DNA from 3 places in the Eubacterium sp. genome. Region 1 is predicted to be linked to each of the others. Evidence: predicted binding sites of a transcription regulator. Region 1 holds the regulator's gene; each other region holds the start of a gene.
The links. Region 1 encodes LexA, which represses DNA repair genes until DNA is damaged. Its sites were predicted from a motif close to CNAACANNTGTTNG; they were not measured.
Positions count from the first base shown of each region.

Region 2: ACZM4J_RS02405 (putative DNA modification/repair radical SAM protein) is a predicted target of LexA. The motif match lies at 1,949-1,962, and genes of this name have one in related genera.
Region 3: recA (recombinase RecA) is a predicted target of LexA. The motif match lies at 1,475-1,488, and genes of this name have one in related genera.

Region 1 is NZ_DBLZZO010000029.1:875-5,179, forward strand. Features, by position in the region: gene ACZM4J_RS10045 (alpha-amylase family glycosyl hydrolase) at 1-1,275, shown strand, start outside; gene ACZM4J_RS10050 (CobW family GTP-binding protein) at 1,354-2,661, shown strand; gene lexA (transcriptional repressor LexA) at 2,974-3,588, opposite strand; gene ACZM4J_RS10060 (LysM peptidoglycan-binding domain-containing protein) at 3,812-4,168, shown strand.
Region 2 is NZ_DBLZZO010000004.1:70,982-75,286, reverse strand. Features, by position in the region: gene ACZM4J_RS02410 (TIGR03915 family putative DNA repair protein) at 1-528, opposite strand, end outside; gene ACZM4J_RS02405 (putative DNA modification/repair radical SAM protein) at 528-1,862, opposite strand; gene ACZM4J_RS02400 (zinc dependent phospholipase C family protein) at 2,103-2,906, shown strand; gene ACZM4J_RS02395 (helix-turn-helix domain-containing protein) at 2,917-3,210, shown strand; gene ACZM4J_RS02390 (glycoside hydrolase family 25 protein) at 3,252-4,305, opposite strand, start outside.
Region 3 is NZ_DBLZZO010000038.1:7,185-11,489, forward strand. Features, by position in the region: gene ACZM4J_RS11365 (aspartate aminotransferase type Ic) at 1-933, shown strand, start outside; gene ACZM4J_RS11370 (hypothetical protein) at 1,143-1,337, shown strand; gene recA (recombinase RecA) at 1,506-2,558, shown strand; gene ACZM4J_RS11380 (regulatory protein RecX) at 2,558-3,181, shown strand; gene rny (ribonuclease Y) at 3,358-4,305, shown strand, end outside.

The sequences.
Region 1 (4,305 bases):
ATATATCCTTTAGGATTTTGTGGCGCACCTTTGGAAAATGATGGCAACTTACAGCATCGTATTAAAAAAATACATGACTGGATTCCACACATAAAGAAAGTTGGTGCAAATGCAATTTATTTTTCTCCGCTATTTGAGTCAGATACTCATGGATATAATACAAGAGATTACAAAAAGATAGATGTAAGATTAGGCACAAATGAAGATTTTAAAGGGTTGTGTGAGGACTTACACAATAATGGCATAAAAGTTGTTTTAGACGGTGTTTTTAATCATGTGGGACGTGGATTTGAACCATTTATGGATGTATGTAAGAATAGAGAAAATTCACCATACTTAAACTGGTTTCACATAGACTTAAACGGCAATTCCAACTATAATGACGGCTTATGGTATGAAGGTTGGGAAGGCAACTATGATTTAGTTAAATTAAATCTTCAAAATAACGATGTTGTGGAATATTTATTAGATGCTGTTTCTTTTTGGATAAATGAATTTGGCATAGATGGTATCAGATTAGATGTTGCATATTGCCTTGACTTTGATTTCTTAAGAAGATTAAGACGACATGTTGATTCTTTAAAAGAAGATTTCTTTTTAGTTGGAGAAATGCTTCATGGTGACTATAACCAGAGAATGAATGATGAAATGCTTAATTCAGCAACAAATTATGAATGTTATAAAGGTCTTTATTCAAGTTTTAACAGTATGAATATGTTTGAGATTAATCATTCATTGCTACGTCAGTTTGGACCTGAGCAATGGACATTGTATAAAGGAAAACATTTATTGTCTTTTGTGGACAATCACGATGTTACAAGAGTTGCAAGCATTCTGACAAATGAAAAGCATTTACCACTTATATATGCCTTAATGTTTGGCATGCCGGGGATACCATGTGTTTATTATGGCAGCGAATGGGGAACAAAGGCAGATAAGTCTCAGGGAGATCCTGCACTTAGACCTTCATTTGACCAACCGGAATTTAATGAACTTACACAATTTATTAGTAATTTAAGTGCAGCAAAGAAAAACAGTGTTGGCTTAAATTATGGTGATTTTACATCAGTGCTTTTAACAAATAAACAGTGTATTTTTAAGCGCGCTACTGAAAATGAAACAGTTTATGTTTGCATTAACGCAGAAGAAAATGCCTTTGATGCATACTGTGAAGTGAAAAATCACACATATACGGATTTAATTACAAATAAGCCTATGGAAATAGGAGAATGCTTTAAAATGCCGGGATATAGTGCATTTTATTTAGTTAATTAAGTTTAAAATAAATTTCATATTTAATTAATAAAACTATTATAGATTAATATATGTAATACTAGGAAAGGAAGTGCTATTATGGCAAGAGAAATGGTTCCTGTAACATTACTTACAGGATATTTAGGAGCAGGTAAAACAACATTATTAAATCAGGTACTTACAAACCAGAAGGGTTATAAAGTAGCCGTTATCGTTAATGATATTGGTGAAGTAAATGTAGATGCATCTCTTATTGCAAAGGGCGGACAGGCTACATTACAGGATCAGAATCTTGTACCTCTTCAGAATGGATGTATATGTTGTACATTAAGTGCAGATTTAATTAATCAGATTATAGATTTGGTACAGTCAGGAAAATTTGACTATATTTTAATTGAAGCAAGTGGTATTTGCGAACCTATTCCAATTGCTCAGTCAATTTGTATGTTAGATGGTTCTTATGACAAGAGAGCAAAATTAGCAAGACTTGATAATATCGTTTCTGTAGTTGACGTAGCTAGAATGGCAGACGAATTTGGTTGTGGTGACAATCTTGTAAAAGATGATATTGATGAAGAAGATATTGAAAATCTTTTAATTCAGCAGATTGAATTCTGTAATACGATTATTTTAAATAAGGTTGACACAGTTACACCTGAACAATTAGCTAAAGTAAAAGCGATTATTAGAACACTTCAGCCTAAGGCTGTTATGTTTGAAACTAACTATGGTGAAATTGATGTTGATGAAATTCTTGATACAAAGAGATTTGATTTCGAACAGGCAAGTATGTCAGCAGGTTGGATTCAGGAATTAGAATCATTTGATAATGAAGAACATCATGAAGAAGATGACCATGAAGAACACCAGCATCACCATCACCATGAACATGAACATCATCACGACCACGACCATGAGGACGAGCACCATAAACATCATCATGACGAAGAAGATGACCATGAACACGAACATCATGACCATGAAGAAGGTCACCATCATGGACACCATCACCATCATCACCATGGAGAAGGTGAAGTTGAGGAATATGGTATTGGAACTTTTGTATATTACAGAAGAAAACCATTTGCAAAAGAAAAATTTGAAGACTGGTTAGATGAAATGCCAAAAACAATCATTAGAGCAAAAGGTATTATCTGGGCTGCTGAAAATAACAATGATGCATATATGTTTGAACAGGCAGGAAAACAGATTAACATTAGCAATGCGGGACAGTGGGTTGCAACAGCTCCTCGTAGAGTTAGAGCTAAAATGATGAAAGAAGATCCTACATTGGTAAATGATTGGGACGAAGAAGTAGGAGACAGAATGATTAAGGTTGTATTTATTGGCCATGATATGGATAAAGAGGCAATTATTGAAAGCCTTGATAAATGCTTAGCTTATTAATCAGATAATATGAGTAACAATATAAATAATTATATTATTGTTTCATTATAGTAATAAGCAATTAAAAGCTTATATAAAGTAAAAAACGTAGTTTTTAAACATCTAAAAACTACGTTTTTTATATACCTCATAATAATAAAATAATAATAAAACAATCAATTATTAAAAGAATTAATTATTAAAAGAATTAATTTAATATAATTGTCTTAATATAACTTTTAATTCAATAAGTTTAATATAATTGCAATCGTTACAACTATATTAGTTCTAAAATTCTTTTTATACTGTCTTACGATTCTTAAACTATTTTTCTTAAACTATCTTACGGTATAAAGCGTATGCTTTACCAACGATTGTACAATCATCAACTATAATAGGATCCATATTGTCATTTTCAGGCTGAAGACGAATATAACCATTTTCTTTATAAAAAGTCTTAACTGTAACCGAATCATCTATTAAAGCAACTACAACGTCTCCGTTATTAGCAGAGTTGACCTTCTCTACAATTAAAAAATCACCGTCATAAAAACCAATATTAATCATGCTTTCACCTTGAATCTTTAAAATAAAAGTTTCATTGTTAGGTAGAAATTCTGTAGGAAGAGAAAAATAATCTTCGATATTTTCAACTGCAAGTAGTGGTTCACCGGCAGCAACACGTCCAATAATTGGAATATTAGTCATGTCTCTTCTTGTTAAACCGAATTCATCATCAATTATTTCGATTGCACGTGGCTTAGTAGGATCTCGTCTTATATATCCGTTCTCTTCTAATGTATTAAGATGTGAGTGAACGGAAGAAGTAGAGCGTAAGCCAACTCTTTCACATATTTCCCTAACTGTAGGTGGATAACCTTTTTTCAAAATTTCTTCTTTTATGTAATCTAAAATCAATTGCTGCTTTTCACTAATTTTTCCTGGCATAAAATTTTTTACCTCCTTTTTTCAAAAGTACCATTTATGGGACTACCTATATGATAATATTAACATAGTTCCTGATAAAAAACAACAAGATTTCGAAAATATGTTCGAAAATATATTGACAAACATTTGTTCGGATGATAATATAACATTACAGAACAAGAACAGATGTTCTCAAAGGGATAAGCAATACATACTAAAAGAGCTATGCGAGGAGGAAGATATAATGAATACAGGCAGAAGAGACGTGATTAAGAAAAGAAGAGTTAATCTGTTACGGAGAAGAATAGTTATTGTTGGTGTTACATGTATAGCAATGTTTTTAATATGTGCCACATTTGTTAATTTATATAATGTGAATGCAAATAATACAGGTAAGAATCCTTTATATAAATATTACACAAGTTACCAGATTGAACCAGGTGATACATTAACATCTATTGCTCAGAAGTACACAATTAATAGTGATGTATCTGTACAGGATTATATTGATGAGGTTAAGAAGAATAATAATCTTGTTAGCGATAAGATTAACAGTGGAAGTTATTTAGTTGTTTCATATTATTCAAACGAGTATAAATAAAGCTTGCCTTTATTTTATACCATATATATCTTTAGTTAGCCGCAAATGTTTAACGCACATATTCATTTGCGGCAATTTTTTTATATATTTACAATATTTGTGAGTAGTAATATTTTGTGAGTAGTATTTGAATCGCT
Region 2 (4,305 bases), on a different contig from region 1:
TATCCAATCTTCTTCCGGAAATCTGTCCTGAAAATGATTAATTATTAACGGAACCACATCGCATTTTGGTTGTATTCTACTGTAAAGGACCCCACCCTTTAATTCATCAAACCTTACAAATCCCTTAAACAAATGTGCTTCATTAACTGCCTTTCTACTTAATTCAGTAACCCGTAACACATGAGGATTCGTTAGCATTTTCGTCACTCTGGCTCCCACTGCATATCCTAATTTCAAAAACTCAAATATTTCATTACCTTTGTCATTATCAAAATGCATACAGGCTCTGTAAACCATCATGTATGCTTCAATTGAAATCTTTATTCTTATGGATTTTGCCACTCTAACAGACTTGTCTAAACTAGTATCAATTGTTATAAATTCTGAAAAAAAAGTTGCCGAATAACCCTTTCCCGGATGTATACTAACTATGCAGCCTTTGTTCATTAATACCCAGCCGTCATAAATTGCCGTCATTATCCCATCAAAAGTATCATCGCATACCAATGTTACATTTTTATTCTTCATTAAGCTTTCGCCTCCAAATCCAACAACGTCATCTGCCTGTACGTTGTATCTTCTTCAATTGAAAATAATTGCTTTCTGTCATCTGCTGCTATAGACCTTGCAATAAAATCTTTATCCAGTCTCAGTGGAAACATTGTTTTACCATTGCATGTAATAAAATATGCAGCTCTTTTCAGTACAACTCCCATACGTTTCAAACCATCAAAATCAATAACACCATATCTTCTTGCTGACATAATGCGCCTTGCAGACTTCACTCCAAGTCCCGGTACTCTTAATAATGTATAATAATCTGCTCGCATTATTTCAACAGGAAACAACTCCAAATGATTAACTGCCCAATCACATTTCGGATCTAGTACCACATTAAAATTAGGATGATTTTCATTCAGTAATTCCTTCACATTAAATCCGTAGAATCTAAGCAGCCAATCTGCCTGATATAATCTATGCTCCCTTAATAACGGATTAGGTCCAACTGGCGCCGGTGCGTCAATATTGTGATTCACATCTACAAAAGCCGAATAAAAAACTCTCTTCATCTTAAACTGTTTATACATATATTCAGTTACTGACATTAACTGATAATCAGTTTCCGGTGTTGCCCCTATAATCATCTGGGTGCTTTGTCCTGCCGGAACGAACTTTGACTGCTTCTTTCTTCCTGTTTTTGTAATCAAACTATACCCATCACCTGAAGACGGTATAAGGTTTCCTGAGCCAATCTGTATCTGTTTCATAGACATAAGCATATTCTTATGACTCTTATTCGGTGCTAATTCCTTAAGACTCTCCTTTGTAGGCAACTCCAAATTAGTACTCATTCTATCTGCAAGAAATCCTATTTTATCAATAATTTCAGGAGAGGCTCCCGGTATTGCCTTTACATGAATATATCCAAAGAAATGATGTTCGTTGCGTAATTTCCATAAAGTTTCATATACAAGCCCCATTGTAAAATCCGGACTTTTCAAAATTCCTGAACTTAAAAATAATCCTTCAATATAATTGCGTCTATAAAATTCCATGGTAAGCTTACAAACTTCATCGGGTGTAAAACTGGCTCTTGGAACATCATTTGACTTTCTGTTAATACAATACTTGCAGTCATAAATACATTCATTTGTATAAAGTATCTTAAGTAGCGATACACAACGGCCATCTGACGCAAAAGTATGACATATTCCACACGCATGAGCATCTCCCATTCCTTTTCCCTTATTGGAACGGTCAACGCCACTACTGGTACATGCAACATCGTACTTGGCCCCATCTGTTAAAATCTTCAATTTTTCAGATAAATCCATATTCTGCTGTATATTAATGTTCCTCACCTCGTTTCAATCGTCTTAAAAATTAATAGTTGCCATCAGATAAAATTAACGTTTCCTATTATCTTAAAATTAGCAGTTGACTTTTTCGAACGTTTGTTCTATCGTTATGATAACACTTTTAAAAATTAATTGCAACAGTCAAAATATGGTTATTCGAAATAATATTTAGTTTTTTGTATTTTTACATTTCAAATATGTTAAACTGTAGTTATAAATATTTTTACATAGGAGGTGTTCATTATGCCAGCACTTTACGCACATAACAAATTTGGCAAACTTGTTATTCCAAAGTTGCCTTCAACAATAAAAGAAACTGTGAGAAAGTATCCTAATGAATTTAGAATGGGATTACAGGGACCTGATTTTTTATTTTTCTATTTAACCAGAAAAGATATTACTAAGATTGGCGTTACAATGCACCACAGCGATGTGTATCCTTTTATGGAGCATGCCTCAGAAATTGTACAGGAACTGGGAATTAACAGTCCTGAGTATAGTTACATTCTGGGATTTATATGTCATTTTGCTTTGGACAACGCTTGTCATCCGTATGTAAACAGATTTATGAAGGAAACTGGTTGTGGACATGTGGAAATAGAAGGGGACTTGGAGCATTTGTTAATTACCAAAGATAGCTTCAATCCTGAAAGTTATCCTATTTACAAATTAGTCCCTGCAACGTATAAGGTAGCTATTGCCATGGATTCTTTATATAATTATGTTTCTCTTGAAGATATTTATCATAGTCTTCATATGATGAAAAAGGTGAAAAAAATATTTGTTGCTCCTAATTGTTTGAAAAGAAGCCTTTTAGACCTATCCATGCACGCAACTTTTCATTATAAGCAGTTAAAAGGACATGTGATTTTTCCTAATGCCAATATGCAATGCCGAAGAGAAAGTGAGATTTTGTGTAATATTCTATACAATTCAGTAGATGATGCTGTTAATTTAATTAACGACTTTACCATTTCCACTTTAAGTGGTAATATTTTACCTGCTGAGTTTCACAGAGATTTTAATGGAAACCACTTTTCATTTTAGGAGGACACTAATGATTAAAGATTTACCGGAAAAGTTACGACTACTTAGATCAGAAAATAAATATACTCAAAAACAATTGGCTGAACTTTTAGATGTTTCGCCTTCAATTGTTTCCGGATATGAAACAGGAGAGCGAACTCCCAGTTTGGAGAATTTAATAGCCCTTGCACAACTATATGATTGTAGTACAGACTATCTTCTTGGATTACACCATGAAGAGCCATCAATTACAATCGATGCACAAGGGCTTACCATACACCAGATTACAGTGTTACAGGATTTAATTTCTGTTATGAAAGAGTAGATTTTCTTATCTACTCTTTCATTTACTTTTTTTCTGTTTTTTTATTTTATGTAGGCGCTTTTAACTTTGCACCATTTTTTTGAGTAAACTTTTTTAGTTCCATTAAGCTTATAGGCTCTGGCTCTAAAATAATATTTTTTCTTGGATTTTAAACTTTTTATTGTAGTTCTTGTCCATTTAATATATTTTGACTTTTTACCATGGAAGTTTTTCTTTGTTGAATATTGTATCTGATAACCTTTTGCCCCGGAAACCTTTTGGAGTTTTAATTTGGCTTTTTTCTTACCGGCAGTAACTGATACTATAGGTGTTTTTGCCGGTCTGGTTACCTTTGTAACTTTTATGACAGGTGCAGCATTTAATTTGACATTTCTTGCATTATACGTTGTTGTTCTTACTTTATCAAACCAGAAATTCAAATCAACGTTTCCTCTTATACCACTTACAGTTCCTTTATCACTACACTGCCACATCTGATAAACACCTGTGTATGTTGTACCTATGTTGTTGTACTGTGCCACCCATTTAAACCAAGTTTGGTTACTTGCTACAGATTTATCAATATAGTTAGTCCACCAGTTAAGATTAGCATAAATTCCGACCTCGTATCCCTGATTATGTATTTCCGTAACAAATGTATTAATAATATCAGTTAATTTACTTTTTGATAATTTTGCCTGGTCATCTTCTTCCACGTCAAGGTAAATAGGAAAATTCAGTTTATGATTTTCAACCAATCTAAGAACATGCTTTGCTTCACTTTTTGCCTGAGAAACACTTTGAGCATAAGAATAAATATATACGCCATAAGGAATATTGTTATCTTCGCATCCTTTTACATTTTTTTCCCAATATTTGTCATCCTGACTTGTGTAATCGTCCCCAAAGCCGCATCTGATAATTGCGTAATCTACATCTGATGCAGCAACTTTTTTCCAATTAATATTTCCATTCCATTTGCTAACATCAATGCCCTTCATTGTGGCACCTTCCATTACTTTGCCGTTACCATCTACAAACTTACCGTCTGCATTTTTTGACCATGCCTTCGTAGCAGCGCTAACATCATTAATTGCAAACGTAAAAGTGGCCATA
Region 3 (4,305 bases), on a different contig from region 1:
GGTGTATTAGGATGCACACCATGGTGCAAGCTTGATAAAGTAAAATGGTTATGTCCTGTACCGGGATATGACAGACATTTTGCAATTACAGAATACTTTGGTATTGAAATGATAAATATTCCTATGAAGGCAGATGGACCTGATATGGATATGATTGAAAAATTAGTTGCAGAAGATGATTCAATCAAGGGTATTTGGTGTGTTCCAAAATATTCAAATCCAACAGGTGTTTCATATTCAGATGAAGTTGTAAAGAGAATGGCAGCACTTAAACCTGCAGCAAAAGATTTTAGAATTTATTGGGATAATGCATACGCTATTCATCATTTATATGAAGATAGACAGGATGAAATATTAGATATTATTTCAGAATGTGAAAAGGCAGGAAATCCTAATTTAGTATATGAATTTGCATCAACTTCAAAAGTAACATTTTCAGGTTCAGGTGTAGCTGCAATGGCTTCTTCAAAAGAAAATGTTAAGTCTATTTTGGAACAGATGGCAATTCAGACAATTGGTTATGATAAAATGAATCAGTTACGTCATGTAAGATATTTCAAGAATTTTGATGGTGTAAAGAAACATATGATGAAACATGCAGAGAAAATGAGACCAAAATTCAAAGCTGTTCTTGATATGTTAGAATCTGAATTAAAGCCATGTGGAGTTGGAGAGTGGACAAATCCTAACGGTGGATACTTTATTTCTTTTAATACAATGGAAGGTTGTGCAAAGAAAGTTGTTTCAATGTGTAAGGATGCAGGTATGGTATTAACAGGTGCAGGTTCACCTTTCCCTTATGGAAAGGACCCTGAAGACAAGAATATTAGAATTGCACCTTCATTTGCAACGCCAGATGAATTAAAGGAAGCTAGTGAAATCTTAATAATTTGTACAAAGATTACAGCTCTTGAGAAAATTCTTGGTTTATAAGAGAAGTATAAGATTATAAGTTTTAATAACATGGGTTATTGCATGTTGCTTTAAATTTAATTATTTAAAGATAACTTAGTAAAGTGAAACATATAAAGAGAAAATATATAAAAGAAAAAACTATTATAGAATGATTTATTTAAGATGACAGTTAAGTTGTTTGCGTAAATTTTTTATAATAGTTTTTTACATAATGGAGATAAAAAATAATGTCAAATAAATTTGTAGATGACCTTTTAAAATTTGAAATTATTAAAAATAATGATTTGGTTTGTAAAGATTGTGAATATTGTTTTGATGATGAAAAGTTACCTTGTAATACATCAAAATGTATGATATATGAAATGAAACCGGACGAAGTAATCGATGGCGGTGATTGTATAGAATATGAAAAGAGAATATAATTACCTTAACACAAAGCAACATAAAAGTAAAAATTAAACATATAAGTAAAGTGTTGCATAATAGTAAAAAAACATATATAATATTTATTAATTAATTGTTGACACAAAGAACGGATTGTACTATTATACTTATATGACGAACATAGGTTCGAACAGAAAGGACGAATTATGAATAAAGAAGAAAAATTAAAAGCATTAGATGCAGCAATATCTCAAATAGAAAGACAGCATGGAAAGGGTGCTATTATGAAACTGGGAGATTCGGGAAAGATTAACGTAGAAACAATTCCAACAGGCTCTCTTAGCTTAGACTTAGCATTAGGTTTGGGTGGTATACCTAAGGGTAGAGTAGTAGAAATATACGGACCTGAATCAAGTGGTAAGACTACAGTAGCTTTACATATGATAGCAGAAGCACAGAAAAGAGGCGGTGTGGCAGGATTTATTGATGCGGAGCATGCCTTAGATCCTGTATATGCCAAGGCAATTGGTGTAGATATTGATAATTTGTATATTTCGCAGCCAGATTATGGTGAACAGGCATTGGAAATCACAGAAACAATGGTTCGTTCAGGAGCTGTAGATATCATTATTGTTGACTCTGTTGCAGCATTAGTTCCTAAGGCAGAAATCGATGGAGATATGGGCGATTCTCATATGGGACAGCATGCCAGATTAATGTCACAGGCATTAAGAAAATTAACAGGTATAATGAACAAAACAGGTTGCACAGTTGTATTCATTAACCAGTTAAGAGAAAAAATTGGTGTAATGTTTGGTAATCCTGAAACAACAACAGGTGGTAGAGCGCTTAAGTTCTATGCATCAGTCAGACTTGATGTAAGAAGAGTTGAAACATTGAAGGCTGGTGGAGAAATGGTTGGTAATAGAGCCAGAGTTAAAGTGGTTAAGAATAAGATTGCACCTCCTTTTAAAGAAGCAGAATTCGATATTATGTTTGGTAAGGGAATCTCAAAAGAAGGCGATATTTTAGATTTAGCTGCTAAGAGTGGAATTGTTATAAAGAGCGGTTCATGGTATGCATATAATGGCGAAAAGATTGGTCAGGGACGTGAAAATGCAAAGAAATATTTTATGGAACATCCTGACATCATGGAAGAAGTAGATGCAAAGGTAAGAGAGTTTTACATTCATCCTGAAGATGAGGAAGAAACAGAGGCAGAAGCTAATAACACTGAAAAAACATCTGAGGAAGAATAATGCATAGAATCATTAAAATGGAACCTGTTGGAAATCGCTTTAAAATAACCTTGGATGGAGAGTTACAGTTCTATCTATATAAAGGTGAGGTAAGAAGATTAAAATTAATTGAAGATAATGAAATTTCCGATAGAGAATACAACGATATTATGGATATTTTATACAAAAGAGCCCGAGAAAGGGCTCTTTATATTCTAGATGATTCGTATAAAACAAGAAAACAAATTATAGATAAATTAAAGTCAGGTTTGTATCCTGAAAATATAATTTACAAAGTTATTGATTATTTAGAAGAGTATAATCTTATTAATGACAAGAGATATGCCATGTTATATCTTGATTACAAGAAAAGTGTTTATAGTAAACGAAAAATTATACAGGATTTATATACTAAAGGAATCTCAAAAGAACTTATAGATGAAGCTTTTATGGAAAGTGATTTTTCGGAAGATGATTCAATTTCTAGTGTATTAAAAAAACGTGCAAAAAGATATGATTTGTCTGATTCAAAGGATTTGCAAAAACTTTATAGGTATTTAGTTGGAAAAGGATATTCTTTTTCAATGGTAAAAAAAGCAGTTGATAACTATATTTTGGAACAGAAAAATTCTTTTTATGAGTAATGAAATCACATAATGTAAATATATATAAAATCAGTGTTTTAGAACTACTACTTTGCTTGACATTAAACGGGTAATAAAGTAAAATGGATATGTTGTAATGTACAATGAAAATTAAATAAGGAGGTGCTCCTGTGAATACTACTACTTGGATTATCATACTTGTTGCAGTGATTCTCGTGGACACTTTGATTTCAGCATTAGTTGCAATTTCTATAAAGAAAAATTCTGATGCCAAGAAAATTGGTACTGCTGAGGATAAAGCTCGTGGAATTATTGACGATGCAATTAAAACAGCAGAAGCAAAGAAAAAAGAAGCTCTTTTAGAAGCTAAAGAAGAGAATTTAAAAACTAAAAATGAGCTTGATAAAGAAATCAAAGAACGAAGATCAGAAGTTCAACGATATGAGAAGCGTGTTCTTAACAAGGAAGAAGCAGTTGAGAAAAAATCAGATGCCCTTGATAGGAAAGAAAATAGCTTAAAATCTCGTGAAGAAGAATTAAACAAAGCTAAGGAAAAAGTAGAACAATTAAGCGAACAGCGCATACAGGAACTGGAGAGAATCTCTGGATTAACCTCTGAACAGGCAAAAGAACAATTATTACAAACTGTTGAAGAAGAAATTAAGATTGAAACTGCAAAAGTAATTAAGGAACATGAAAAACAGGCCAAGGAGGAAGCTGATAAGAAAGCTAAGGAATTGGTTGTTAATGCAATTCAGAAATGTGCAACAGACCATGTTGCTGAAACAACTATTTCTGTAGTTTCATTACCTAATGATGAAATGAAAGGTAGAATAATTGGTAGAGAAGGAAGAAACATCAGAACTCTTGAATCTCTAACAGGTGTTGATTTGATTATTGATGATACTCCTGAAGCAGTTGTTTTATCAGGATTTGATCCAATTAGGAGAGAAGTAGCCCGTATTGCTCTTGAAAAACTGGTTGTTGATGGAAGAATTCAGCCAACTAGAATTGAGGAAATGGTTAATAAGGCTCAAAAAGAAGTTGAGACTATGATTAGAGAAGAAGGTGAGGCAGCAACTCTTGAAGTTGGTGTACATGGAATTCATCCGGAACTTGTTAAACTTTTAGGAAAGATGAAGTTTAGAACAAGTTATGGACAA